Regions from separate parts of the Streptomyces sp. NPDC005551 genome, predicted to be linked through region 3. Evidence: riboswitches for the same ligand, from Rfam matches in the RefSeq annotation. Region 3 holds a riboswitch; each other region holds the start of a gene.

What was found. A riboswitch is a leader RNA that binds a small molecule or an ion and turns the genes downstream of it on or off. The one in region 3 is predicted to bind cyclic di-AMP.
Positions count from the first base shown of each region.
Region 1: linked by a shared signal. The riboswitch ahead of ACFYP4_RS11870 (LysM peptidoglycan-binding domain-containing M23 family metallopeptidase) and the one ahead of ACFYP4_RS17515 (C40 family peptidase) in region 3 are both predicted to bind cyclic di-AMP.
Region 2: linked by a shared signal. The riboswitch ahead of ACFYP4_RS23665 (NlpC/P60 family protein) and the one ahead of ACFYP4_RS17515 (C40 family peptidase) in region 3 are both predicted to bind cyclic di-AMP.
Region 4: linked by a shared signal. The riboswitch ahead of ACFYP4_RS00435 (M23 family metallopeptidase) and the one ahead of ACFYP4_RS17515 (C40 family peptidase) in region 3 are both predicted to bind cyclic di-AMP.

Region 1 is NZ_JBIAJE010000003.1:802,956-809,928, reverse strand. Features, by position in the region: gene ACFYP4_RS11895 (helix-turn-helix domain-containing protein) at 1-364, shown strand, start outside; gene ACFYP4_RS11890 (DUF6126 family protein) at 361-513, shown strand; gene ACFYP4_RS11885 (tyrosine-protein phosphatase) at 580-1,377, opposite strand; gene mscL (large conductance mechanosensitive channel protein MscL) at 1,629-2,120, shown strand; gene ACFYP4_RS11875 (phosphatase PAP2 family protein) at 2,284-2,790, shown strand; cyclic di-AMP (ydaO/yuaA leader) riboswitch at 3,298-3,453, shown strand; gene ACFYP4_RS11870 (LysM peptidoglycan-binding domain-containing M23 family metallopeptidase) at 3,458-4,312, shown strand; gene ACFYP4_RS11865 (SGNH/GDSL hydrolase family protein) at 4,583-5,368, shown strand; gene ACFYP4_RS11860 (TetR/AcrR family transcriptional regulator) at 5,432-6,031, opposite strand; gene ACFYP4_RS11855 (Glu/Leu/Phe/Val dehydrogenase dimerization domain-containing protein) at 6,210-6,973, opposite strand, start outside.
Region 2 is NZ_JBIAJE010000008.1:128,171-135,143, forward strand. Features, by position in the region: gene ACFYP4_RS23655 (peptidoglycan DD-metalloendopeptidase family protein) at 1-1,382, shown strand, start outside; gene pcrA (DNA helicase PcrA) at 1,564-4,071, opposite strand; cyclic di-AMP (ydaO/yuaA leader) riboswitch at 4,464-4,636, shown strand; gene ACFYP4_RS23665 (NlpC/P60 family protein) at 4,644-5,906, shown strand; gene ACFYP4_RS23670 (hypothetical protein) at 6,000-6,353, opposite strand; gene ACFYP4_RS23675 (NlpC/P60 family protein) at 6,884-6,973, shown strand, end outside.
Region 3 is NZ_JBIAJE010000005.1:482,861-489,833, forward strand. Features, by position in the region: gene ACFYP4_RS17485 (urease accessory protein UreD) at 1-419, opposite strand, end outside; gene ureG (urease accessory protein UreG) at 416-1,099, opposite strand; gene ACFYP4_RS17495 (urease accessory UreF family protein) at 1,224-1,898, opposite strand; gene ACFYP4_RS17500 (urease subunit alpha) at 1,898-3,619, opposite strand; gene ACFYP4_RS17505 (urease subunit beta) at 3,612-3,923, opposite strand; gene ACFYP4_RS17510 (urease subunit gamma) at 3,939-4,241, opposite strand; cyclic di-AMP (ydaO/yuaA leader) riboswitch at 4,939-5,135, shown strand; gene ACFYP4_RS17515 (C40 family peptidase) at 5,139-5,612, shown strand; gene ACFYP4_RS17520 (DUF6328 family protein) at 5,694-6,227, shown strand; gene ACFYP4_RS17525 (ATP-binding protein) at 6,271-6,723, opposite strand; gene ACFYP4_RS17530 (helix-turn-helix domain-containing protein) at 6,972-6,973, shown strand, end outside.
Region 4 is NZ_JBIAJE010000001.1:110,945-117,917, reverse strand. Features, by position in the region: gene ACFYP4_RS00450 (GNAT family N-acetyltransferase) at 1-94, opposite strand, end outside; gene ACFYP4_RS00445 (HPr family phosphocarrier protein) at 298-579, shown strand; gene ACFYP4_RS00440 (GntR family transcriptional regulator) at 823-1,518, opposite strand; gene ACFYP4_RS00435 (M23 family metallopeptidase) at 1,703-2,470, opposite strand; cyclic di-AMP (ydaO/yuaA leader) riboswitch at 2,483-2,642, opposite strand; gene ACFYP4_RS00430 (pitrilysin family protein) at 2,889-4,277, opposite strand; gene ACFYP4_RS00425 (pitrilysin family protein) at 4,274-5,641, opposite strand; gene ACFYP4_RS00420 (DNA topoisomerase (ATP-hydrolyzing) subunit A) at 6,164-6,973, shown strand, end outside.

The DNA.
Region 1 (6,973 bases), on a different contig from region 3:
CGACCTGGAGCCGAGCACGGCGGGCGGCTGGACCTACTGGCAGGCGGGCGCCCCCGGCCGCGGCATGCAGGCACTGCGCGTGCACGTGCCCCACGGGGCGCAGGGCGACATCGTGCGCGTCCACCCCGGTGAGGAGTGGCTGTACGTCCTGAAGGGCGAGCTGCGCCTGCGTCTCGGGGACACCGCGCACGTCCTGGCGCCCGGGGACAGCGCGCACTTCGACTCGCTCACCCCGCACCGTCTGGCCGCCGCCGACCGCGCCGGGGCCGAGCTGCTCTTCGTCCACTCACTGCTGCAGAGCCCCATCACCGCGCTGTGCCTCGGCCCGGTGACCGGCCACCCGACACCAGGAGATGCTTCATGACCGAACCCACGGAGCCCGGGCCCCGGCGGTCCATGGAGGAGAAATTCCCGCGCGCGCTGTGGGTGCGGCTCATCATCTACGTGGCCGTGGGTCACCTGTTCGCGGCCTTCGTCTACTTGCTGTTCACTCTGGGCGCGCGGAACCAGTAGCCGAAGGGGGTTCCGCTCGGCCGGCCCCGCGGGGGACCGGCCGTCAGGACCCGGGCCGGGGACTCGTCAGTCGAGGAGCCGGTCGCGCAGCCGCTCCCGCAGTTCAGGGGTGACCCGCAGCCCCTGCTCCAGGTAGGCGTCGGTCCCGCCCCAGGTCGCCTCGATCGTCTCGAACGCGGCCGACAGGTACTCGGCGCGGGCGTCGAAGAGCGGGCCCAGCAGCTCCATGACCTCGGGGGAGTAGGCGGAGGCCGCGGAGCTGCTGCGGTGGACCTTGTACCGGCGGTGCGCGGCGTTCGACTCCAGGTAGTCGGCGAGGATCGCGTCGCGCTCGACACCCACGGCGAGGAGGGTCACGGCTATCGACAGGCCGGCGCGGTCCTTGCCCGCCGCGCAGTGCATCAGGGCGGGCACACTGTCCTCCGCCAGCGCGTGCAGCACGCGCGAGTGCTCGGCGGTGCGCTCCTTGATGATCATGCGGTAGGAGCCGATCATCCGGTCCGCCGCCTTGCCGTCGGCGAGGATCGCGCGCAGCTGCTCCAGATCGCCGTCGCGGACCATCTTCCAGAACTCGGCGCCGTCCGCCGGGTCGCTCAGCGGCAGATTCACGTTCCGCACGCCCGGCAGCTCGACGTCCGGTCCCTCCAGCTTCTGGTCCGCCGCGTTACGGAAGTCGAAGATCGTGTGCAGGCCGAGCGAGGCGAGGAACGCGGCGTCCTCCCCGGTCGCGTGCGCGAGGTGGCCGCTGCGGAACAACCGCCCGTGCCGCACTCGCCGACCGTCCGTGGTGGGCAGGCCGCCCACGTCACGGAAGTTGCGCACTCCGGCCAGCTGTGGCTCGGTCGACGGGATCTGCTGCGTCACGGGGGCTCCTCCCACTCGTCCGTCGGGGCTGCTCGGCGTAGCCCACCGATCGGATGCGCTCTTGACGATACGACATGGGTTCCTGGGGCAATGAGTTGTCCACAGGCGGCGTATGCCGGGCGGAGTACCGCGACGACGTGACCGAAGGTTGCCTGGGCCGAAGCCGGTAAGACGTCGCTCGTAGGGCGCCGGGCCGTGCGGGGACCGCCCGCGCCGGCGGGTGGTGACCCAGGCAGATGGAGGAGTGACAGGTGAAGGGCTTCCGCGGATTCATCCTGCGCGGCAATGTGGTCGACCTGGCGGTCGGCATCGTCATCGGTGCGGCGTTCACCGCCGTGGTGAACGGCTTCGTCCGGGCCTTCCTGACGCCGCTGGTCGGTCTGGCGTCGGGGACCACCGGTGACCTCAGCCGCAAGACCTTCACGGTGGGCGGGACCGAATTCCCGTACGGGGCGTTCATCAACGCCGCCATCAGCTTCCTGCTCGTCGCGACCGCCCTGTACTTCCTCGTGGTGCTGCCCGTGAACAAGCTGCACCAGCGTTTCGCGCCGAGCCACGACGTGCAGGCACCCAAGCGCGAGTGCCCCGAATGCCTCAGCCCCGTGCCCACGGAGGCCCGCCGCTGCGCCTCCTGCACCAGTCCGCTGCCGGCGCTCCCCGCCCAGGTGACGGCCCAGTCGGCTGCGGACGGCACCGTACCGGCGGCTGCGGACGGCACCGTACCGGCTCGTCAGGACCGGTGAGAGCGCCGGTCTGTCGGGCGGGGCGGCACGCAGGCTGCCCCGTCCAGGACGCTCGGTCCGAGCTGCCGCGCGGAAGCCGGGCCGACGCCTGTTACGACTCGTCCCGGGCGGGAAGTCGCAGCCCATGAACGCATGGGCTGACTTTCGTGAAAAGGATCATCGGTTGACGCGGCGGGTCGCCGGGTGGCAGTCGGACTGTGCGCGGCGCGTGCTGCCGGCGGTGGAGGACGCCGCCCAGCACACCAAGCTGTGGTGGGGTGCCGCCGCCGTCATGTCCCTGGCGGGCTGGAGAGGCCGTCGGGCCGCTGTCGCGGGACTGGCGAGCATGGCCGTGGCGGAGCTGGTGTCCAACGCCGTGCTCAAGCAGGTGTGCGAGCGGGAGCGGCCGCCGAAGGAATGGATCTCGCACGAGGACGTGCACGAGCGGCCCGACTCCTCCTCGTTCCCCTCCGGGCACACCGCCGCGGGCGTGGGGTTCACCGCCGCGGTGGCGGCGGTGTGGCCCCTGGCGGGCGCCGTGTGTGCGGTTCCGGCCGCGATGGTGGCCACCGAGCGGGTGCACACCGGCGCCCACTATCCGTCCGACGTCGCGGCCGGAGCGGTGATCGGCCTGGCCGCGGCAGCTCTGGTGCGCAAGAGCCCCCGGCTGGCGCTGCGTCTGCTGCGGTGAGCCCCGGGGAGCACCGCTCCCCACCGTGGCCGCCTCGGTGCGGGTGGCCGTCCGACCCCTCGGCGGGCCGCGTCTCCATGAGCGGCCCGCCGTCGCCGTTCGTTTTGTCCCGTCAGCCGTCAGCCGTCAGCCGTCAGCCGTCAGCCGTCAGGCGCCGACCACCGGACACCCTGCGGCAGATGTCCTTCAACGTGCCGTCTGAACCTTCTGTCCCATTTAGAGGCATGAGTCCCAACTGGTGCATCAGCAAGGCCTCCTGGCGGAGTGGCGCGTGAGCAGCGTCATACCGGTGACAATGCGTCGTCAGCCCGGTTTCTCAAGTCTTCGGGATTACCAAGCGATTGCGGACCCGGAAAGATCACTCGTCGACGGACAGTGACCGGCAATCCGGACATCGATCAAGAAATGGGTGCGCACAGAAAACCCACAAGGTTGTCGACGCCCTCTCATGTCGCCTACGTTCACCCTCACTCCGGACGGACGCCCAATCCTGCCGCCGCCCGGAATCCCGCACACTCACCCGTCCACGGCAGGAGCGGGGGACCCACAGGTACGACGCCTGTTCCGGTCTCCGGACAGGCTAGGGGTTGAGCCGCGCGCAACGCGGCCGGGCATCTCCAGCTCGCACCCGACAGCTGACCTCGCAGGCGCCGGAGAGGAATGCACCATGCCCGCGAAGGGTAAGCACCGCCGTCCCAAGTCCCTGCGCCTCACCCGCTCGATAGCCGTCGTCGGCACCGGTGGCGCCGCACTCGCCCTGCCCCTGATGGGAGCCGCGGGCGCCCAGGCCGCGACTCCCGCGGCCGCCGTCTCCGCCGCTCCGGAGAAGGCCGCCGCCGCGCCGGCCGCCGCCCAGAAGGTCGCGACGAAGACCTACGCGGTCAAGGCAGGCGACTCCCTCGCGAAGATCGCCGACACGCAGCACGTCGCCGGCGGCTGGAAGAAGCTCTACCAGGACAACCGCGCGGTCATCGGGGGCGATCCGGCACTGATCCACCCGGGTCTGAAGCTGACGCTCGGCGGCAAGGCCGCGTCCCCCGCCGCCCCGTCGTCCGGCAAGACCACCCAGACGACGAAGACGAAGGCCGCTCCGGCCGCGGCCACCAGCAGCTCCGGCTACACCATGCCGGTCGCGGGCGCCACCGTCGGCACCGCCTACAAGACCGCGGGCAGCATGTGGTCCAGCGGCTACCACACCGGTGTCGACTTCGTGGTCCCGACCGGCACCTCCCTCAAGGCCGTCGGACCCGGCACCGTCGTCTCGGCCGGCTGGGGCGGCGCGTACGGCAACCAGGTCGTCATCCGGCACACCGACGGCCTGTACTCCCAGTACGCCCACCTGTCCTCGCTGTCGGTCTCAGCCGGGCAGACCGTGACCGGCGGCCAGCAGATAGGCCTGTCCGGCGCGACCGGCAACGTCACCGGACCGCACCTGCACTTCGAGATCCGCACCACCCCGGACTACGGCTCGGACGTGGACCCCATCGCGTACCTGCGCGCCCACGGCGTCTCCGTCGGCTGACGCCCGCACACGCCGCCGAAGGCCGGACCCCGATCCCCGGGGTCCGGCCTTCGGCGCGCACGGCGCCGGCGACGAGGTGTGCGGAGCCCGCGCTTCCGGGCGTTGAGGCTCGTCAACCGCCCCTGCGCACCGCCTTATTCCGAGGTTGACCAACACTTGACGAGTGGCTTATCTCACCAGCCGTCAACCCCTTCCTACGGTCGCGTAGCTCACATCGGAGGGGAATCATGGGCCGATGTGGCAGACGATTCGAAGAGTGACAACAGATCAGTGATCGGGTCGTACGTGGCGGTGGGGGACAGCTTCACCGAAGGCGTCGGCGATCCCGGTCCGGACGGGGCCTTCGTCGGCTGGGCCGACCGGTTCGCGGTACTGCTCGCCGACCGGCGTCCCGAGGGCGACTTCGGCTACACCAACCTCGCCGTACGCGGGAAACTGCTCGACCAGATCGTCGAGGGCCAGCTCCGGCAGGCCAAGGAACTGGCGCCGGACCTCGTCTCGTTCTGCGCGGGCGGCAACGACATCCTCCGGCCGGGCACCGACCCCGACGAGGTCGCCGAGCGCTTCGAGCGCGCGGTCGCCGACCTCGCCTCGGCCGTCGGCACCGTCATGGTCACCACCGGGTTCGACACCCGCACCATGCCCGTGCTCAGGCATCTGCGCGGCAAGATCGCCACGTACAACGGGCATGTGCGGGCCATCGCCGACCGTTACGGCTGCCCGGTGCTGGACCTGTGGTCGCTCAAGACCATCCAGGACCGGCGCGCCTGGGACGGCGACCGCCTCCACCTGTCGCCCGAGGGACACACCCGGGTCGCCCTGCGGGCCGGCCAGGTCCTCGGCCTGGAGGTCCCGGCGGACCCGGACCAGCCGTGGCCCCCGCTGCCGCCGCGCGGCACCTTCGAGGTGCGCCGCGACAACATCCAGTGGGCGCGCGAGTACCTGGTGCCCTGGATCGGCCGCCGACTGCGCGGCCAGTCCTCCGGGGACCACGTGGCGGCCAAGGGCAGCCTGTCACCGGACGACATCAAGCTGCGGATCGCACCGGCGGTGTGAGGAACCGGGCAGAGGCCCCCGCCGCGCGGGCGGTGCGCCCGGTACGGCGGGTCAGCCGGCGGCTCAGCCGGGCGGTGACGTCAACGCCTCGCGATCCAGGCCCAGTTCGCGGGCGAGGGCCTCGTCCACCCATGCCCGGGTGCGCGCCCGCGACACGGCGCCGGGGTAGGCCGTCATCTGCACGGCGAGACCGTCCAGCAGGGCCGTGAGCCGCAGGGCCGCGTCCATGGCATCCGGGCAGCGGAACTCGCCCGCGGCCACGCCCTCCGCGATCACCTCGGCGAGCGCGGCCTTCCACTGCCGGTCGAGGTGCTGAGTGACCTCGCGCAGCCCCGGCTCGCGCAGGGCCACCGCCCAGCCCTCGATCCACAGCCGCCAGCCCTTGGCCTGGCCGGTCGGCGCGTACCAGCGGACGGCCGCCCGCAGCCGCCGAAGCGCCGACGTGCGCCGGCCCAGCAGCTTGCGGAGCCGGGCGAGGTCGTCCTCGGCGGCGAACGCGAACGCCTCGGCGACCAGTTTCTCCTTGGTCGAGAAGTGGTAGAGCACCAGCGCGTTGCTCACCCCGAGCGCCGCGGCCACGTCCGCGATGCGCACGGCCGCGACACCGCGCGCCTCGATCTGTCCGATGGCGGCCCGCAGCATCTCCTCGCGCCGCTGGACCACACTCAACCGCACTCTCGCCACGCGGCAACCCTAATCCGTCGCGCGGCGCACCCCGGACGCCGGCCCGGCCTCACCGTGAACGCGTGAGCTGCGCCGACACCGACACCGACGCCGCTGACGCCGACACCGGCCCTGCTCGGGCTGGACGCGTGCTCCGCTCCGTCACGGAGCCGGACCGTCACCGGTACCAGCCGAACCGTTCCGCGATCACCGGCAGCCGGTCGGCGGCCACGGCGTGGGCCGCCGCCCGGGGAGTCGTGCCGTCGGCCTCCGCACGCGCCAGCACGTGGCCGATCAGGACGCGCATCGCGCGACGGAGGTACGCGAACGCCTCGTCCGCGTCGGGACCGACGTCACCGAACAGCGTCCACCACCACCAGGCGTTGGTACCTGAGTTGACCACCACGTCTGGCAGGACCGTGATCCCGCGTGCGGCGAGCAGGTCCTCCGCCCCCGGCAGGACGGGCATGTTGGCGGCCTCCACGATCCAACGGGCCGTGATCCCGGCCTGGTTGACGGTGTCGACCGCGTACGAGACGGCGGCCGGCACCAGGACCTCGGCGTCGGTGAAGAGCCAGGCGTCGCCCGGCAGTTCACGGTCCCGGGGGCGCAGCGCGGCGCGGTCGACCGTCCCGTACGCGTCCCGCGCGGCCAGCAGCGTCTCCACATCGAGCCCCCGGGGGTTGGCGATCGTGCCTTTCACGTCGGCGACGGCCACCACGGTGAGCCCGGCGCGGGTGAGGAACCGCGCCGTCGCCCCGCCCATCGTGCCGAACCCCTGCACGGCGACCCGAGTTCCCGAGTACGGCACGCCCGCCCGGTCCAGCACGGCGAGGACGGCCTCGGCGACACCGCAGCCGCCGGCCAGCTCGTCGAGCCCGATGCCGTCCACCTCGACCGCGAAGGCGTCCGCGAGGCGGCGGCGGGCCGCCGCCTCGTCGT
Region 2 (6,973 bases), on a different contig from region 3:
ACATGCCGGGCTCCGACCCGGGCGCGGCCACCGGGTCGTACGACGCCACGCAGTGGTCCGCCAACGGCGATTCCTCCCCCCTCGCGGGCGCACACCAGGCGACACCGGGCTTCGACCCGTACGCGGCGCAGCACCAGGCCGCGTACGACACCGGCGGTTACGACACCACCGACTGGGCCGGCGGCCACCAGCAACTGGGCGGTATTCCCGCGCAGTCGCAGGGTCAGGACTCCTCCGGCCAGTGGGACGCGACCGCCTGGAACCAGGCCGCGCCCGCCAACCCCCTCGACGACCAGGGCGACCACACCCAGCAGTGGGGCACGCAGCCGCTCGACACGGGTGCGTACGACGCCACCCAGTGGAACGGCGACGGCGGCCAGGACGCGTACGAGACGTACGACCGGGCCGCTTCGTCGTCGGAGACGTACGACCAGCCGCAGGCCGTGCCCTTCGACCAGCAGGCGACCGCCACCTTCGAGCAGGTGCAGTACGACCAAGCAGGCCGCCCTGCCGACGAGTTCGACGCGGGCGACGGCGAGGACGACCAGGAATCGCAGTCGCTGCTTCTCGACGGCGTCGAGGAGACCGCCCCGGAAGCGGCCGGGCCCGTTCCAGGTTCGCGTTCGGCATCGCGCTCCGGGAGCCGTTCCCGGCGCCGCGCCCCGGCCAGGCGTTCCGCCCTGCTGACGGTGGCCGTGCCCTCGGCGTGCGTGATGGGCGTCGCGGGGATCGCCGCCGCCTCCGTCGTGAGCGTGAGCGCGGACGACAACACCGAGACGACGGCCGCCGCTCCGGAGACGACGTCCGTGAAGCCGTCCGCCGCGAACAACCAGCTGGACACCCAGCTCGCGAACCTCTCCGCCGACGCCGACGACTTCGCCGACCGGGCGAGCCGGACGCAGGAACGCATCGACCTGAAGGCCGAGCAGGAGGCGAAGAGGAAGCAGGCGGCGGAGGACGCGGCCCGCAAGGAGCGGCTGCGCCCCAAGTTCTCGCTGCCGGTCGCGCAGAAGGGGCTCAGCGCCTACTACGGGCAGTCGGGCATCAACTGGATGTCCGTGCACACGGGCATCGACTTCCCGGTCTCCTACGGCACGACGGTGATGGCCGCGACCGACGGCACCGTACGGACGCAGTGGAACAGCGCGTACGGGAACATGGCGATCGTGACCGCCAAGGACGGTACGGAGACCTGGTACTGCCACCTGTCCACGTACAAGGTCCCGTCGGGGACCGTCGTGAAGGCCGGTGACCCGATCGCGTTCTCCGGGAACTCCGGCAACTCGACCGGCCCGCACCTGCACTTCGAGGTCCGTCCGGCGGGCGGCTCGGCGATCGACCCGCTGTCGTGGGTGCGCAGCCACGACATCGACCCCACCTGAGGCCGACCCCGCTCCGCGTCCCCCGAGCCCCATCGCCGCGCGTCCGCTGAGGCGCACCCTGCGGGCACCCTCTGCGCCACCCCTCTGCGCCGCACCTGTCCCCGCGCGGGCGCCCCGGGCGGTGAGGCCCCGGCGGTGAGGCCCGGGCCGGGCCCTTGGACGCCGGACGCGCCGGGTTTCCCTACAGCTTCTCGACAGGCGCGTACCGCAACAGCAGCCGCTTCGGCTTCGGTTCGCCGAAGTCGACCGTGGCCTCCGCGTTCGCGCCGGTGCCCTTCACGCCGACGACCGTGCCGAGGCCGAACTGGTCGTGGGTGACCCGGTCGCCGACGGCCAGGGAGACCACCGGCTTCTCGGCGACACCTCGGCGCGTCGCGAAACCGGACGCGCCGGAGGCCGCGGACCGCGACCGCGACGAGGAGAGCGAGGCCGCCACACCCGAGACGGGGCCCGCGGCCACCGGGCCCATGCCTCCCGTGCGCTTCCACTCCAGATGCGCGTCCGGGATCTCCTCCAGGAAGCGGGACGGCGGGTTGTACGAAGGCTGGCCCCAGGCGCTGCGCATGGAGGAACGCGTCAGGTACAGCCGCTCACGCGCGCGCGTGATGCCGACGTACGCGAGGCGCCGCTCCTCCTCCAGTTCCTTGGTCTGGCCGAGCGCACGCATGTGCGGGAAGACGCCGTCCTCCATGCCGGTGAGGAAGACGACCGGGAACTCCAGGCCCTTGGCGGTGTGGAGGGTCATCAGGGTGATGACGCCGTTGCCGTCCTCCTCGTCGGGGATCTGGTCGGAGTCGGCGACGAGGGCGACGCGCTCCAGGAACTCGGCGAGGGTGCCGGCGGTCTCGCCCTCGCCGGCCTCCTGCTCGAACTCCAGTGCCACGGCGGCGAGTTCCTGGAGGTTCTCGATCCGGGTCTCGTCCTGCGGGTCCGTCGAGGCCTGCAACTCGGCGAGATAACCAGTGCGTTCGAGGACGGCCTCCAGGACCGTCGCCGGGCCGGCGCCGGACTCGACGACCGTCCGCAGGTCCTCCATCAGCGTGTTGAACCGCTTGACGGCGTTCGTCGAGCGGGCCGCCATGCCGTACGCCTCGTCGACACGGCGCAGTGCCTGCGGGAAGCTGATCTTCTCCCGCTGGGCGAGGGCGTCGATCATGGCTTCCGCCCGGTCTCCGATGCCGCGCTTGGGCACGTTCATGATGCGGCGCAGCGGGACCGAGTCCTCCGGGTTCGACAGCACGCGCAGGTACGCGAGGACGTCGCGGACCTCCTTGCGCTCGTAGAAGCGGACGCCGCCGACGACCTTGTACGGCAGGCCGACGCGGATGAACACCTCTTCGAACACACGGGACTGGGCGTTCGTACGGTAGAAGACGGCCATGTCTCCCGCCTTGGCCTCGCCCGCGTCCGTGAGGCGGTCTATCTCGTCGGCGACGAACTGGGCCTCGTCGTGCTCGGTGTCGGCGACGTAGCCGGTGATCCGCGCGCCCGCGCCCGCGTTGGTCCACAGGTTCTTGGGGCGGCGGGACTCGTTGCGCTCGATGACCGCGTTCGCGGCGCTCAGGATCGTCTGGGTGGAGCGGTAGTTCTGCTCCAGCAGGATCGTCGTCGCGTCCGGGTAGTCCTCCTCGAACTGGAGGATGTTGCGGATCGTCGCGCCGCGGAAGGCGTAGATCGACTGGTCGGCGTCACCCACGACGCACAGCTCGGCGGGCGGCAGGTCGTCCTCGCCCGGCGGCACGTCCACCGGGTGCTCGGCGGTGCCGACGAGTTCGCGGACGAGGGCGTACTGCGCGTGGTTGGTGTCCTGGTACTCGTCGACGAGGACATGGCGGAAGCGGCGGCGGTAGTGCTCGGCCACGTCCGGGAAGGCGCGCAGCAGATTGACCGTCGTCATGATCAGGTCGTCGAAGTCGAGCGCGTTGGCCTCGCGCAGCCGCGACTGATAGAGCGCGTAGGCCTGAGCGAGGGTCTCCTCGAAACCTCCCCCCGACTCCGTCCGGGAGGCCCCGCCGGCCTGGGCGGCGAAGTCCTCCTCGTCGATCAGCTCGTTCTTCAGGTTCGAGACCTTGGCGCTGAACGACTTCGGCGGGTAGCGCTTCGGGTCGAGGTCCAGGTCGCGGCAGACCAGGGCCATCAGCCGCTTGGAGTCGGCGGCGTCGTAGATCGAGAACGACGAGGTGAAGCCGAGCCGCTTCGACTCGCGGCGCAGGATGCGGACGCACGCGCTGTGGAAGGTCATCACCCACATCGCGTTGGCGCGCGGGCCGACGAGCTGCTCGACGCGCTCCTTCATCTCGCCCGCGGCCTTGTTCGTGAAGGTGATCGCGAGGATCTGGCCGGGGTGCACGTGCCGCTCGCCCAGCAGATACGCGATGCGGTGCGTGAGCACGCGGGTCTTGCCCGACCCGGCACCGGCCACGATGAGCAGCGGCGAGCCGGCGTGCGCCACGGCCGCGCGCTGGTTCTCGTTCAGCCCGTCCAGCAGCGCCGCCGGGTCCACGGCGGGGCGCGCCGCACCGTCGCGGTAGTACGCGTCCCGGCTCGGGGGCACGTCGAAACGGCCGCCGAACAGGTCGTCCGGAAGCTGCTCCGGCGTCCCGTCCTCGGGCGGCGGCGGGGGCTCTTCCCCGTGGGCCCCGGAGGGCTTGAGGTCCGCCAGGAAGCTGTCGTCAAAGAGGCTGCTCATCGCCATCCGAGTCTAGGCCGCCCCACTGACAGCCCGTGGCCACGCCGGGAACTCCACCGGCCTCCCGAAAGCGGACGGACCACCTCCGGTGCCGCCCCGGAGGCTGCCCGCCGGACGCGTTCTCCCTGCCTGGAGCCCATGGCCCGACTCCGCCTCGCCCTCCGGGTCCGTGTCGTCACCTGGGGTGACCGGCGCGGACGAGACGCACGCCACGTCACGCGGACCGCGCGGACCGTCCGGACACCGAGTCGTCCGACGGCGCGAAGCGGCCCCCGGAAAGAAGGTCACGAAAACGTATCGGGCATATCGGCCATCAACCTTCACAGAAGCCACACGAGTTGGCTAACGTGCCGGTCAGGCCGCCCGACCCAACCGGCGAACGACGCCGGGCCGCGCGGCCTCCGCCGAATCCGGCGCGCCCGCGCGGCAGCCGGAACCGGGGACCCACCGATCTTCGGGGTGAATCGGTCCGACCGCCTGTCCGGGCGAGGACCGTAGGGCAACCCTTCCGAGCCACCCGCCCGAACCCGACAGCTAACCCGGTAGGCGGATCATGGAAGGAGTCGCCTCTCTTGGCGTCGCAACGCACCACGCGTCCCGCAGTGACGCGCGTAGCGGGCGCACGGGTCCCGGGTCTCGCCACGGCGGCCCTCACCTCCGTGGCCCTGCTCTCGCAGACCGCGAACGCCGCACCCTCGGCCGATTCCGAGCCGAGTCGCGAGGAAGTCCGGAAGAAGGTGGACGACCTCTATCACCAGGCCGGGACGGCCGCCCAGCGGTACACCGGGGCAAGGGGGAAGAGCTCCCAGCCGCGCACGCGGGACGACACCCCCCGCGACGACACGGCCGGCCGTACCGGGAGGCCCGGCACCACGCGCGCGGAACCGGTTCCGTACGCCGTCACCCTGTCCCGCACCGGGGCCGCCGTCTCCGACGCCGCGCCCCTCCTGCCGGCCGGCCACACCGCCGAGCAGGCGGCGAGGGTGCGGAAGGGGCCCGAGGCCGCGGGGGGTTCGGCGAAACCGGCCGTCCCGCAGCGGACGCTGAAGTCGGCCAAGGCGCAGGTGCAGCGGAAGCTCGCCGACGCCCGCGTACTGCTCGCGCAGCTCACCGCCGCGGAGCAGGCGCGGCTCACGTCGGTCGAGGAGCGGCAGCGGGAGGCCGCGGAGCGCAGGACCGAGGAGCCGGCCCGCCAGCAGACCGCTCAGGAGAAGCAGCGCCCGGAGGCGCCCGCCCGGCAGGACCCGGGCTCCCCGGCCGACGGCCCGGACGGCACGGCGGACGCCCCCTCGTACGCCACCACGGCCAACACGGTGCTCGCCACGAACGACCCGTCCTGGACCACCACGGCCGACACGGTGCTCCCCACGAACGACCCGTCCTGGACCACCACGGCCGACACGGTGCTCCCCACGAACGACCCGCCCCGGGCCACCACGGCCGACACGGTGCTCCCCACGAACGACCCGCCCCGGGCCACCACGGCCGGCAAGGTGCTCGCCTACGCCCGGGCGCAGATCGGCAAGCCGTACGTCTGGGGCGCCATGGGTCCGGACTCGTACGACTGCTCCGGTCTCACGCGGGCCGCGTGGATGGCCGCCGGTGTCTTTCTGCCCCGCACCGTCCGGGACCAGGCCGACGCGGGCACCAGCGTCCCGCTCTCCGAGATCGCCCCCGGTGACCTGGTCTTCTTCGACGACGACAGCAGCCACGTCGGGCTCTACGCCGGCCACGGGATGCTGATCCACGCCCCGAGGCCGGGTGCCCACGTCCGCGAGGAGCCGCTCCACCACGGCGGCGAGTCGTCGGTCCACAGCGTCGTGCGCCCGGCGTGAGGGCTGGACCGCGTTAGGCGTGACGCGGTGTCCGGCGTGATCCCACGGTCACGCCGGACACCGGCCGACGGCGGTCCGAGAAGGCTCACGGCCTCAGGTCCAGAGCACCGCGATGAAGATGTTCGCCGTGGTCAGCAGGCCGACCGCGGCGAAGGCGCCCTTCTCGACCTTCTCCTCGTCACGCTTCACGTAGACGAGACCGAGGATCACGATCAGCAGGGCCAGCTTCACGCCGAGCTTGATGTTGTCGAGCGGGTTGTCCTCGGCCTGGTTGAGGCCGACCAGTACGACGCCGGTGACCAGCATGGTGAGCGCGCCGTGCAGCATCGCGGGGACGAACCGGGCCGTGCCCCGGCCCATCGCCTTCAACTGGGTGAGGAAGCCGCCGAGCAGCGCGGCGATCCCGATGATGTGCAGGCCGACGAAGAGATGGATGAGTACGTCCATGGGGCCGGAGCCTAATCGGGCGCCCCGGTGTCTCCCCGCACCGGCCTCCCCCGGGCCGCCTGCCCACCCGGGCCACCCGGGCCGCCCGAGCCACCCGGCCCGCCCGAGCCACCCGAGCCACCCGAGCCACCCGAGCCACCCGAGCCACCCGAGCCACCCGAGCCACCCGAGCCACCTGGTGGGCTCATAGCACCCGGGTCTCCCCCGCCACCCGGACAACCGCCGCATCGGTCAGGACTCGGCGTCGAGCCGACACCCGCGGCCCGGGATCGCGGTCGCATACGGTCACCCGGCGGTCCACTCCCGCCACTTCCGCACATGCCGTCACGGCCCCCGCCCGCCCGCGTTTAGCGTCCTCCCCCAGGTGACCGGCTCTCCACCGCCGCCCCTGGCCAGGGGCGGCACCGGTCACTTCCGCCGAAAGGTCCGGCGGCGCCCCGTTCCCCTGTGCGGGCCGCCGCCGGACGCGTCACCGCCTCCCGCTCGGACGGTCGTGCGGCCCGAGTCTTCACGAAAGGATGTGTGCCCTCGTGGCATCGCACCGCAAGCCCGGACACCGTCCGTTCGGCGGCAGGACGGCCCGCACCGCCGCCACCATCGCCCTCGCGGGCGCGGCGACG
Region 3 (6,973 bases):
TCCTCCCGGAAGACGAGCCGGGCCCCGGCCGCCACGTCGACGCCGGACGACACGTACAGGTCGCTCCCCCTGACGGAGATCAACTGCTCCGGCATCCAGTGCAGTTCAGCCCCGGCGGCCACGCCGATCCGGATGTCGTAGCGCGCCTCTCCCCCGGCCTGGCCCGGCAGGGCGATGGTCGCGGCCGCCGAGCCGACGTGGAGCCGGGCCCCGTCGCCCGCCTCTGCCTCGACGCCGAAATGGTCCCCGCCGAGCGGCCCGCTCATCGCGCCGACGATCATCACCCGCGCCTCGGATCCGTGCGCCCGGGTGCGGCGCAGCGCCAGCGGCCCTCCACTTTCCAGCACCGGCAGGGAGGTACCGCCGCTGCCGTCGCCGCGCGCCGCGATCCGCGCAGTGGCCCGTACCCCTGCCGTCATGCCGTCCACGCGGCGTGGCGAGCGCGCACCCAGTCGGCGACCTCACCGACCCCGGCCTCGGTCCGCAGCGACTGGAAGACGACGGGCAGCCGGGCCCGCTGCACCTCGGCGTCGGCGGCCATCCGCCCGAGGTCGGAGCCGACGTACGGTGCGAGGTCCGTCTTGTTCACCACCAGCAGGTCGGCGGTGGTCACCCCCGGGCCGCCCTTGCGGGGGATGTCGTCACCGCCGGCGACGTCGATCACGAAGATCTGCGCGTCGACGAGCCCCTTGGAGAAGGTCGCCGTCAGGTTGTCTCCCCCGGACTCGATCAGCACGAGGTCCAGGGCCCCCAGCTCGTCCTCCAGTTCCTCCACCGCTTCCAGGTTGGCGGAGATGTCGTCGCGGATCGCGGTGTGCGGGCAGGCCCCGGTCTCCACGGCCGTGATCCGCTCGGGCGGCAGCACGGCTTCCCGCAGCAGGAACTCGGCGTCCTCCCGCGTGTAGATGTCGTTCGTCACGACAGCGAGGGACAACTCGTCGCGCAGCGCCCGGCAGAGCGCGGCGACCGTCGCGGTCTTGCCCGACCCGACGGGCCCGCCGAGCCCGATCCGCAGCGCCCGCCGACGGCCGTCGCCCCGGAGGGCGTCGGCCCCCACGGCCGAGGGCCCGTCATGGAGGTGGGTGTGGTCGAGATGCATGAAGCGGCTCCAGGTTTCAGCCCGTCCGGCGTTCGAGACGAGGCCGCAGGACGGTACGTGGGGTCCGGGGGCGGAGCCCCTCGGACAGGAAGGGAAGGGACGGCGCGAATTCCTCCCCGGAGGATCAGGAGGCGAACAGCCTCACGGACCAGGCGGCATGCGCCTCCGCCCCGATCTCCAGCAGCGGAGCGGAGGCGGCCGGCAGCACGTCGACCCCGTCGACGAGCGCACGCCGGGCGGCGTCCGCCGCGGCCCGCGCCACGAGGTCCAGTTCGGGCGCAAGCCGCGCCAGCACGCCGGTCGCCTCGAACGGGTCGAGGCTCAGCAGCCGTACCGTCGCCGTCGCCGGGCCGCTCACGCTCTCGTACACGGAGCAGTACGCGGCGTCCTCCGGCGTCAGTCCGGCGGCTGCGGCTGCCAGCCCGAGGACGACGGGCTGGTGCGCCCCCTTCGGGAACCGCCGTGCCAGGTCGTCCAGTTCGATGCTCGGCCACGCCGCCCGGGCGGCCCGCACGAGCTGCCGCCCGAGCCGCCGGGCGGCAGCTCGCAGGGCGGGCGACGGCGTGCGGGCGTCCGCGGCCGCGTCCAGTTCACCCGGGTCGGCTCCGCTAGCCGCCGCCGCGGCCAGGGCGGCCGTCACCAGGCCGGTGGTGTGCAGCCGCCCCCGGCAGAACTCCTCGAGACTCGCCGCGCCGGTGATCCGCCCGGCCTTGACGGCCGCCTCGGCCCCACCGGAGTGGGCGTGCCCTCCGGCGGGGAAACGGCCGTCGGCCAGGACGAGCAGTGCTGCGCGCGTCATCAGAAGAGGAAGTAACGCTGGGCCATGGGCAGTTCGGCCGCCGGTGTCGCCTCGACCAGTTCCCCGTCAATGTGCACGGCGAAGCTGTCGGGGTCGACGCGCACCTGCGGACGCGCGTCGTTCTCCCGCATGTCGGCCTTGGTCACCGCCCGCGTGGACTCGATGGGTACGAACCGCTTGCCGAGCGCGAGCCGTTCGGGCAACCCGTCCTCGATCGCCGCCGGAGCCACGAAGTTGAACGAGTTGGCGGCGGGGGCCCGTCCGATCGCGCCGAACATGGGCCGGGGCAGAATCGGCTGCGGGGTCGGGATGGAGGCGTTCGCGTCGCCCATCTGCGCGTAGGCGATCTGCCCGCCCTTGATGACGAGGTGCGGCTTGACGCCGAAGAAGGCGGGCTCCCACAGCACGAGGTCGGCGAGCTTGCCGGTCTCCACCGAGCCGATCTCGCGGGCGAGTCCCTGCGCCACGGCCGGGTTGATCGTGTATTTGGCGACATAGCGACGTACCCGGCGGTTGTCCGCGCGTCCGTCGCCGGGCAGCGCCCCGCGCCTGCGCTTCATCACGTGCGCCGTCTGCCAGGTCCGCATGACCACCTCGCCGATCCGGCCCATCGCCTGCGAGTCGGAGGAGATGATCGAGATGGCGCCCAGGTCGTGCAGGATGTCCTCCGCGCCGATGGTGGACGGCCGGATCCGCGACTCGGCGAAGGCCAGGTCCTCGGGGACGGACGGGTTGAGGTGGTGGCAGACCATCAGCATGTCGAGGTGTTCCTCGGCGGTGTTGACGGTGAAGGGCCGGGTCGGGTTGGTGGAGCTGGGCAGCACGTGCGGCTCGGAGACCACGGTCATGATGTCCGGCGCGTGACCGCCGCCCGCACCCTCGGTGTGGTACGCGTGGATCGTGCGGCCGGCGATGGCGGCGAGGGTGTCGCCCACGAACCCGGCCTCGTTGAGGGTGTCCGTGTGGATGGCGATCTGGACGCCGGTCTGCTCGGCGACGGTGAGCGAGGCGTCGATGACGGCCGGGGTGGAGCCCCAGTCCTCGTGCAGCTTCAGTCCGAGGGCGCCGCCGCGGATCTGGGACAGCATCGCCTCGTGCGAGACGGTGTTGCCCTTGCCGAGCAGGCCGATGTTGAGCGGGTACCGCTCCATCGCCTCCAGCATCCGGGCCAGGTGCCAGGGGCCGGGGGTGACGGTGGTCGCCTTGGAGCCCTCGGCCGGTCCGGTACCGCCGCCGACCAGCGTGGTGATACCGGCCGCCAGCGCCTCGTCGGCGATCTGCGGGCAGATGAAGTGGACGTGCGCGTCGATGGCGCCGGCCGTGAGGATCCGCCCGTTGCCCGCGACGATCTCGGTCTCGGGGCCGATGACGAGGTCCGGGTGGACGCCGTCCATCGTGTCGGGGTTGCCCGCCTTGCCGATGCCGGTGATCCGGCCGTCGCGGATGCCGACGTCGGCCTTGACGACGCCCCAGTGGTCGATGATCACGGCTCCCGTGATCACCGTGTCCGGGGTGCCGTCCGCGCGCGTGGCGCGCGCCTGGCCCATGGACTCGCGGATGACCTTGCCGCCGCCGAACACCGCCTCGTCGCCGGCGCGGCCGGGACCGCCGCAGCGGTCCTCCTCGATCTCGACGAGCAGATCGGTGTCGGCGAGCCGGATCCGGTCGCCGGTGGTGGGCCCGAACAGATCGGCGTACGCGGCACGCGAGATCTCAGGCATCGAGGGCACCTCCGGTCTCACCGCGCAGGCCGGGCACCACCCGGGCACCGGCGAGCGGAACGAGTTCGACGTCGACGGGGATACCGGGCTCGAAGCGCACGGCGGTGCCCGCGGCCACGTTCAGCCGCCTGCCGCGGGCGGCGGCGCGGTCGAAGTCCAGACCCGGGTTGGCCTCGGCGAAGTGGTAGTGGGAGCCGACCTGGACGGGGCGGTCGGCGGAGTTGAGGACGGTCAGCCGGGTGACCTCGCGGCCTTCGTTGAAGGCGACGGGCCCGTCGGCGAACAGGATCTCTCCGGGGATCATCGGGCCGCTCCCCCGTCAGACGATCGGGTCGTGGACGGTGACGAGCTTGGTGCCGTCCGGGAAGGTCGCCTCCACCTGGACGTCGTGGATCATCTCGGGGATGCCCTCCATGACGTCGTCCCGGGTGAGCAGCCTGCGCCCGGAGGCCATGAGCTCGGCGACGGTACGGCCGTCACGGGCGCCTTCCAGGAGGTGCGAGGTGATGAGGGCGACGGCCTCGGGGTGGTTCAGTCTCAGCCCGCGGGCCCGGCGCTTCTCGGCCACGTCGGCGGCCACGTGGATCAGCAGCCTCTCTTGCTCGTGCGGGGTCAGTTGCACGGCGTCCCACCTCACAGTCCTCGCCCGGACCGTGCGGGGTCCGGTTGCCGCAGCCACCGCGACGGGATAGGTGTAACACACAGGCAGATTGGGCGGTCAGGCTCAATCCGGATAAGGAAACCCCTGGTGGCGTGGATCGGCAGGCTAGTTGGACGGAGTTTCAACTACGTTAACCAGCTCTTGATCCGCTCATGACCCCCGGCTGGGCCGGCCCTGCCCGTCGGGCACCGCACGCGCCCACTCCGATGGACCAACGGGGCGGAAGCGAAGTCCACGCGCCGCCCGTGGAGCGGACCGTACGGATCCGCGGAGGCGAACGACGGGCCTCCCGCGTCACCTTGCCGCCGACGGCGGACACCCGGCGCGCCGTCGCCCGGGGCCGGCGGGCGCCGGCTTCGCGCGGCGTCCGGTCCGGGACACAAACGCACCAAACGGCGTACCCCCCAACGGCGTAGACGCACCCCCGGTCATAGACCCCCTCAACTTGCGCAACGCGTGGAGAGCCGGGGCGGAATGAAGCGTTCCGCCGCAGGTGCGGGCTTGGTCGACACCCCCAACTTCCGTTCGAAACAGGGGGTGTCCACCCGAACGGGTGAGTGGTGAGTAACCCCACAAATCTCCGATTCCGTTCGGATTTTCGGACTTCCATGAGTGAAGATCCCTGCGACGACAAGCCCCCGCCGAAGCGGCGGGGCGATCCGGGCGGACGCCGAGTCCTGCCGCCGCCCGGATGACCGGTCGACAGAAGTGGATCGGCAGGAGTGGAGGACCCAGCACGACGGGCCGCCGGAGAGATCCGGGCGGTCCTTGGGGTGAAGCCGCACATCGCGGCCGGGCTACTTCGCCAGCCCGAATCCGACAGGTCATCCTTCACAGGCGGCTGACGAAGGGTTGCGCATGACTGCGCTCAATCGTGTCCCGTCGCTGTGGACCCGGGCCGGTACGGCCTCGGCCCTCACCATCGCCGCCGTCGGCGGCAGCCTCGTGGTCCCCGGCGCCGCATCCGACGCCGCCGCGGCCACATCGGCGACGAAGGCGCTTCAAATCGCGGCCTCCAAGAAAGGTGCCCCGTACAAGTACGGCGCGACGGGGCCGCGCCGCTTCGACTGCTCCGGGCTCACGCTCTACTCGTACAAGAAGGCCGGCAAGAAGCTGCCTCGTACGGCCGCGGCGCAGTACAACAAGACCAACCACGTCTCCGCCTCGCACCGCAGGGCGGGAGACCTCGTGTTCTTCCATTCGGGCCGGAACGTGTACCACGTCGGCATCTACGCCGGGAAGGGACGGATCTGGCACTCCCCGAAGACCGGGGAGGTCGTGAAGCTCACGAAGATCTGGACGAAGAGCGTCTGGTACGGCCGGGTCGGCTGACCGGCTCCCTCCGGGGGCGGCGGCGGGCGCCGCCGCCCCCGGAGGGCGTGACCATGGCCGGAAACGGATACTCGTCCGCCCATGGACGACCGACACCCTCGATCCGCGCGGAACGAGACGCCCCCGGAGCGCGCCGACCGCAACTTCGCCGAGCTGCTCCAGGAGCTGCGCGTCGTCCAGACCGGCGTGCAGATCCTCTTCGCCTTCCTGCTGACCCTGGCGTTCACCCAGCGGTTCCCGACCCTCGACACGGTGCAGCGCGTCACGTACGTCACCACGCTGCTGCTCGCCGTGCTGGCCGCCGCGCTCTTCGTGGCCCCGGCGGCCCTGCACCGGTCGCTGTTCCAGCAGAACGCCAAGGCCACCATCGTGCGGGTCTCCTCCCATCTGGCCACGGCCGGGCTGTGCGTCCTGATGCTGGCGTTCACCGGCTCCGTCCTGCTCGTCGTCGACGTGACCCTGGGCAGGGGCGGCGGAATCGCCGCGGCGGCGGGCACGCTGGTCGTCTGCGCGGCGCTGTGGGGCGTCCTGCCCCGGCTCGTGCGGCGCGCCCTCCGGGCGAAAGGGGCTCCCTCGGGGACCCGGGAGCACGAAGGTCCGGGCCGGCGCCCGTGAGGGCCGCCACGGCCCCCGGCGGCGCGGCTGCGGGGTGGCGGTGTCAAGGTTCCCGGCCCGGCGTCACCGGCCGGGCCGGGAGGGACCACGGCAGCTCGATCACGACCGTCTTGCCGCCCTCGCGGGTGGGCCGCACGCTCAGCCTGCCGCCGCACTCGGCGGTCAGCCAGCGGATGATGACCAGTCCCCGGCCGTTGTCCTGCTGGACGGCGGCGGGCAGTCGCTTCGGGAACCGCGGGTGGCTGTCGGTGACTCCGATGCGCAGCTGTTCGTCACGCTCGAGCGCGACGTCCACGGTGAAGGTCGGAGACTGCCCGAGGGTGTGCTGGACGGCGTTGGTGGCGAGCTCGGACACGATCAGGCGTACGGTCTCGGCGGCCTCCGTGCCACTCGGCAGGCCCCAGTCGGCGAGGACACCGATGACGTAGGTCCGGGCCGCGCAGACCGATGCGGGATCGCTCGGGAGAGTGACGGATGCTTCCTGGTGATCTGCCATGGCGACGTCGTCCCTTTCCCACGGGACCCGTAGTCCGACACGGAGCGGATGATTCGAGTACGGTCCCGGACCGGTGCTTCGCGCCAGACTGCCATCGCCGCACCCGTCGCGGGCGCGATCCACCGGGATGTGCATATATCTGTCGCTCGATGCGGTGAACTCCACGCGAACGAGCCCGTTCGGCCGGGCACCGGGCGCATCCTCTACCGTCGCCGGGGACGCCGCTCACCGGGCGGAAGGAGGCGGCCAT
Region 4 (6,973 bases), on a different contig from region 3:
TGATGGGGCGGACGCGCGCCGTGCCGCCGTCGCGCAGCACCACGTCGGCTTCCCAGTGGGCGGGGTACTCGTGCCGGTCCGACGGGGTCTGCATGGGCCCCAGCGTACGGCTCGCGTCCGGCGACGTCGCGAGGCAGGCTTGGGGGTCCGCCACCGCCTCCGGGGGCGTGCCGGGTGACTCCTCCGGGGCTCGTCCCGGAGGCTCCCGCCGGGGTGGGCCCGCGGTCCGCCCGGGCACGCTTCACCGTATGGGACACTGGTCTAGACAACCTTGGAACACCGGAAGGGCAGCATCACATGGCTGAGCGCCGCGTCAACGTCGGCTGGGCCGAGGGCCTCCACGCCCGCCCCGCCTCCATCTTCGTCCGGGCGGCCACGGCCTCCGGCGTCCCCGTGACGATCGCCAAGGCGGACGGCAACCCCGTCAACGCCGCGTCGATGCTCGCGGTCCTCGGCCTCGGCGCCCAGGGCGGCGAGGAGGTCGTCCTCGCCTCCGACGCGGAGGGCGCGGACACGGCCCTCGACCGCCTGGCCAAGCTGGTCTCCGAGGGCCTCGACGAGCTTCCCGAGACCGTCTGACTCCTCGGACACTCTCTTGTGCGGCGAAGCCGCGTCGGCCCGACCGGTCGACGCGGCTTCGCCGTTCTCGCGCCTTTCCGGATCCCGTCGCTCGGCTCCGGTCGGCGGCCGGTCGATATCAGCACGCCGTCCGGACAATGCGACAGGCACCCGAAAAGGCGCGACGGGAATTCCCGGCGCACGGAAAGAGGGCAGCGGAAACAGCCGCCTTCCGAATATCCCTCTTTGTATACGGTGCTTCTGTTAATGCCGTGGGCCGGAGATGTTTACGGGAGGTTGCGAAGTCCTCACGCGGTCCGCGGGTCGGGCGCGCCGCGCGGAGCGGAAACGGTGCGCGGAGGCGGCGCGCTCGGCGTGCAGCGCGGTGATCGCGCGCGCCCGCTCACTGTCCCCGCGCGCGACGGCGTCCACGATGCCGCCGTGCTCCGCCCAGGCCTCCGCGGCGTCGGCCGGCGCCTCCACCGCGTACATCCAGGCGATCTTGTGCCGCAGCTGGGCGAGTGTCGAGGTCAGCGCGGGGCTCCCGGACGCCTGGGCGAGCGTCTCGTGGAACCAGGCCCCCAGGGACCGCAGATCCTCGCTGTGGCCTCTCCTGGCCCGCTCCTGCCCGAGCCTGACCAGGCCCCGCAGAACCTTGAGGTGGGCCTCGGTGCGGCGCTGGGCGGCCCGCGCCGCGCCCAGGGGCTCCAGCAGCATCCGCATCTCCAGGAGGTCCGCCGCCTCCTGTTCGGTGGGTTCCGCCACGCACGCGCCCGCGTGCCGCCGGATGACGACGAACCCCTCGGCCTCCAGCGTGCGCAGCGCCTCGCGCACGGGGACGCGCGAGACCCCGTAGCGGCGGGCGAGCAGTTCCTCGGTGAGCCGGCTGCCGCGCTCGTAGACACCCGCGACGATGTCGTCACGGATCGCCGTGCATACCGAGTGCGCCGGAATGCGCATGAGCGGACCTCCGCCTCAATCCTCGCGAAACGCCGTCGATTGACGCTCGTTCAGCGACTCTATTGCAGCGGGACGGAATTTCCGATGGCGGACCGGAATCCATATGCATTTTTTGGACGGACGCGCGTCCGAAACGCCGAAGGCCCCGGCTCGTCGAGCCGGGGCCTTCGGAAGTCGCCGGGTGTCAGAGGCTGACGCCGTGCGAGCGGAGGTAGGAGACGGGGTCGATGTCCGAGCCGTACTCGGCCGTCGTACGGGCCTCGAAGTGGAGATGCGGTCCCGTAGAGTTGCCGGTCGAGCCGGAGAGGGCTATCGGCTGGCCCGGGGTGACGGTCTGTCCCTCGGAGACGTTGACGGACGCCAGGTGGCCGTACATGGTGTACGTCCCGTCGTGCATCTTGATCACGACCTGGTTGCCGTAGGCGCCGGCCCAGCCGGTCGTGACGACGGTGCCGGCGCCGACGGCCTGGACGACGGTGCCCGACGCGGCGTGGAAGTCGACGCCGGTGTGGCTGCCGGAGGACCAGAGGCTGCCGCCGGTCTTGTAGCCGGTGGAGACGTAGGAGCCGGCGACCGGGGCGACGAAGGTGTTGAGAAGCTTGCGCTCGGCGGCGCGGGCGGCACGGGCCTTGACCTCGCGCTCCTTCTTGGCCTCAGCCATGACCCGCCGCTTCGCGGCCTCCTCGGCCTTCTTCAGCGCCGCGGCCTCGTCGGCGGCGTGCCGCTGGGCGGCGGCCTGCGCGTCGACCTGCTCGGCGACCGTGTCGCCGATGGTGACGGCCTGGGTCAGCCCGGTCTGCTGGACGGAGGCGGCGTCCGCGGCGAACGCGGGGGCGGCCAGGGTTCCGATGACACCGGTGGTGGTGAGAGCCGCCACGCCTGCCGCACTCTTGGTGGTACGCGTGATCCGGCTGGGACGACGGTGCTTCCCGGTGGCACGGGTGAACGCCATGAAGGGGCTGGTCCTTTCCTTCCCTCTCGCCTACCGGGTTAGCTGACGGGTTCGGAGCAGGAAGGTCTCCTACGGGCCTCCTTGGGGAAGGACGCCCGATTCACCCCAGGGACTGCGATGGGTCCCCGGCTCCCCTGGCTCGCGCCGTACGGGGACTCGGCGATGACTGTCCGGTGCCGCGGACGCGGCGCACTGCCCGACGAACAGTCGGACTGACGCTAAGGGGGGCGTCTTTCAATCGACAAACGAATCACGGCTTTTGTAGTGCACGCCACAGGGCAGAAGGGCAACGCCCCGGCAATACGGACATAACGCGGACGAAGCCGGGTAAGCGCGCGCGGAACCCCGGATGGACGACGGGTAAACGCGGGGACCCTGGTGACTCATCAGTCACCAGGGTCCCGTCGTCCGCGGGGCTCTACTCGGCCCGAACGACGCTCACTTCACCGATGCCGAGGGCCTTGACGGGCTCCTCGATCTGCGCGGCGTCGCCCACCAGGACCGTCACCAGGCGGTCGACCGGGAAGGCGTTCACGACGGCCGCGGTGGCCTCCACGGTGCCTGTGGCGGCGAGCTGCTGATAGAGCGTCGCCTGGTAGTCGTCCGGCAGGTGCTGCTCGACCTGGTCGGCGAGCGTGCTCGCCACCGCCGCCGCCGTCTCGAACTTGAGCGGTGCGACGCCCACCAGATTCTGCACGGCCACGTCGCGCTCGGGGTCCGTCAGACCGTCCGCGGCGAGCGTGCGCAGCACCTTCCACAGGTCGTCCAGTGCCGGACCGGTGTTGGGCGTGTCCACCGAACCGCTGATGGCGAGCATCGCGGCACCCGAGCCGTCCGGAGCCGAGCGCAGCACCTGGCCGAACGCCCGCACTCCGTAGGTGTAGCCCTTCTCCTCGCGCAGGACGCGGTCCAGGCGCGAGGTGAGGGTGCCGCCGAGGCAGTACGTGCCGAGCACCTGGGCGGGCCACACCCGGTCGTGCCGGTCGGCTCCGACGCGGCCGATGAGCAACTGCGTCTGTACGGCGCCGGGGCGGTCGACGATGATCACGCGGCCCCGGTCGTCGGCGGTGACCGGTGGCACCGGACGCGGCTCGGCCGGGGAGCCGGTCCAGGCGCCGAGCGTGTCGGCGAGCAGCGCGTCGAGGTCGACGTCGGTGAGGTCGCCGACGACCACGGCGGTGCCGGTGGCGGGACGCACGTGCTTCTCGTAGAAGGCGCGCACGGCCGCAGAGTCGATCTTCTGGACCGTCGCCTCGGTGCCCTGGCGCGGACGCGACATGCGCGAGCCGGCCGGGAACAGCTCCTTGGAGAGCTCCTTGGCCGCGCGGCGGGCCGGGTTGGCGCTCTCGTGCGGGATCTCGTCGAGCCGGTTGCGCACCAGCCGTTCGATCTCACTGTCCGTGAAGGCCGGTGCCCGCAGGGCGTCGGCGAGCAGGCCGAGCCCCTTCTCGAGCCGGGAGACCGGGACCTCCAGCGAGAGACGCACGCCCGGGTGGTCGGCGTGCGAGTCGAGGGTGGCGCCGCAGCGCTCGAGCTCGGCTGCGAACTCCTCCGCGGAGTGCTTGTCGGTTCCCTCGGAGAAGGCGCGGGCCATGATCGTGGCGACGCCGTCGATACCGGCGGGCTCGGCCTCCAGGGGGGCGTCGACGAGCACCTCCACGGCGACGACCTGCTGGCCGGGGCGGTGGCAGCGCAGAACCGTCAGGCCGTTGTCGAGCGTGCCGCGCTCGGGTGCCGGGAACGCCCACGGCCGGGCCTCGCCTGCCTGCGGCCGGGGGTGGAACTCCATCGTCGCGAGCTCGGTCACTTGGCCGACTCCTCGTCCTCGTCAGTGGCTTCGGCGGCCGCTGCGGCCTCCGCCTCGTCGGCGGCGACCGGCTCGTACACGAGCACCGCGCGGTTGTCGGGGCGCAGCCGGGCCTTGGCGACCTCCTGCACCTCCTCGGGGGTGACGGCGAGCACGCGCTCCACCGCGGTGAGGGCGAGCTGCGGGTCACCGAACAGGACGGCGTACCGGCACAATTCGTCGGCGCGGCCCGCGACGGTGCTCAGCCGGTCCAGCCACTCCCGCTCCAGCTGGGCCTGGGCGCGCTCCATCTCCTCGGTGGTGGGGCCCTCCTCGGCGAACCGGGCGAGCTCCTCGTCGACGGCCGCCTCGATGACCGGGACCTCGACGTCACCGGACGTCTTCACGTCGAACCAGCCCAGGGAGGGCGCTCCGGCGAGCCGCAGCAGACCGAACCCGGCCGCGACGGCGGTGCGGTCACGGCGGACGAGCCGGTTGTAGAGGCGGGACGACTCGCCGCCCCCGAGGACGGTGAGCGCCAGGTCGGCCGCGTCGCACGCGCGCGTGCCGTCCTCCGGGAGGCGGTAGGCGGCCATCAGCGCGCGGGCCGGGACCTCCTCCTCGACGACCTCGCGCAGCTGCTCGCCGATGATGTCCGGCAGCGAGCCGTCGCGCGGGGCGGGCTTCCCGTCGTGCCCGGCGATGGAGCCGAAGTACTTCTCGATCCAGGCGAGGGTCTGCTCGGGGTCGATGTCCCCGACGACCGACAGGACCGCGTTGTTGGGGGCGTAGTAGGTCCGGAAGAACGCGCGGGCGTCCTCCAGGGTGGCCGCGTCCAGGTCCGCCATCGACCCGATCGGGGTGTGGTGGTAAGGGTGGCCCTCCGGGTAGGCGAGGGCGGTCAGCTTCTCGAACGCGGTGCCGTAGGGCACGTTGTCGTAGCGCTGCCGGCGCTCGTTCTTGACGACGTCCCGCTGGTTCTCCATGGACTCTTCGTCGAGCGCGGTGAGCAGCGAGCCCATGCGGTCGGCCTCCAGCCAGAGAGCGAGCTCCAACTGGTGCGCCGGCATGGTCTCGAAGTAGTTGGTGCGCTCGAAGCTCGTCGTGCCGTTCAGCGAGCCGCCGGCGCCCTGTACGAGTTCGAAGTGGCCGTTGCCCTTCACCTGGCCCGACCCCTGGAACATCAAGTGCTCGAAGAGGTGGGCGAGGCCGGTCCGGCCCTTGACCTCGTGGCGCGAGCCGACGTCGTACCAGAGGCACACCGCCGCGACCGGGGTCAGATGGTCCTCGGAGAGCACCACGCGCAGGCCGTTGGCCAGGCGGTGCTCGGTCGCTGTCAGGCCGCCGGAGCCTGCCTCAGCTGTGGCCGTGTGACCCATGGGCATGTACGTCCCTTCGATCGCGGAAAACTGCAGAATTCCTGTCGGTCCTGCCACTGTATGCAAGCGCGCAGACGCCTGGCGAAGTTCCCGCACCTCGTACGCCCACAGCGAGACTTCCGCCGTGGGATCCGGACGCCTGCGCGAAGCGGTCACCGCGGGGTGGGCGGCCCGGTGGGCGGTCGCTCGCGGTGCCGCGTCGGGGGCCGGCCGGCCGGTCCTCCCCGGGGCGGCCGGGCCACCCGGAGCGGACGCACGGGCCACGAGCGGACGGTCGGGCCGGGCCGCGAGGGGGTGGTCGGGCCGGGCCACGAGCGGACGGTCGGGCCGGGCCGTCCGGAGCGCCGTGCGGGCGACCGGCGCGGGGGTGGCCGAGCCGACCGGAGCGGCCGTGCGGGCCGCCGGCGGGCGGGCCGCGGGGCCCGGCGGGAGCGGTTGGGGACGGGTAGTGGTCCGCGTTGTCAGTGGAGCGGTCCACAATGGTGCGCGTCAGAACCCGTTCATGTTGGTGAAGGAGCCGCAGCAGCGATGGCCCGCCGCAGCACGAAGACCCCGCCGCCCGACGACTTCGAGGAGCGGATCCTCGACGTCGACGTCGTCGACGAGATGCAGGGCTCCTTCCTCGAGTACGCGTACTCGGTGATCTACTCCCGGGCCCTGCCGGACGCGCGTGACGGCCTCAAGCCCGTGCACCGCCGCATCGTCTACCAGATGAACGAGATGGGCCTGCGCCCCGACCGCGGCTACGTGAAGTGCGCCCGCGTCGTCGGCGAGGTCATGGGCAAGCTCCACCCGCACGGCGACGCGTCGATCTACGACGCCCTGGTGCGGCTGGCCCAGCCCTTCTCCATGCGGCTCCCCCTGGTCGACGGCCACGGCAACTTCGGTTCCCTCGGCAACGACGACCCGCCCGCCGCCATGCGGTACACCGAGTGCCGGATGGCCGACGCGACGTCCCTGATGACGGAGTCGATCGACGAGAACACCGTCGACTTCGCACCGAACTACGACGGGCAGGAGCAGGAGCCCGGCGTCCTCCCGGCGGCCTACCCCAACCTGCTGGTGAACGGCGCGTCCGGCATCGCCGTCGGCATGGCGACCAACATGCCGCCGCACAACCTCGGCGAGGTCATCGCGGCCGCCCGGCACCTGATCCGTCACCCGGGCGCCGACCTGGACACGCTGATGAAGTACGTCCCGGGGCCCGACCTGCCCACCGGCGGGCGGATCGTCGGGCTCTCGGGGATCAGGGACGCGTACGAGACGGGCCGCGGCACCTTCAAGATCCGCGCCACGGTCGCCGTGGAGAGCGTGACACCGCGCCGCAAGGGTCTCGTC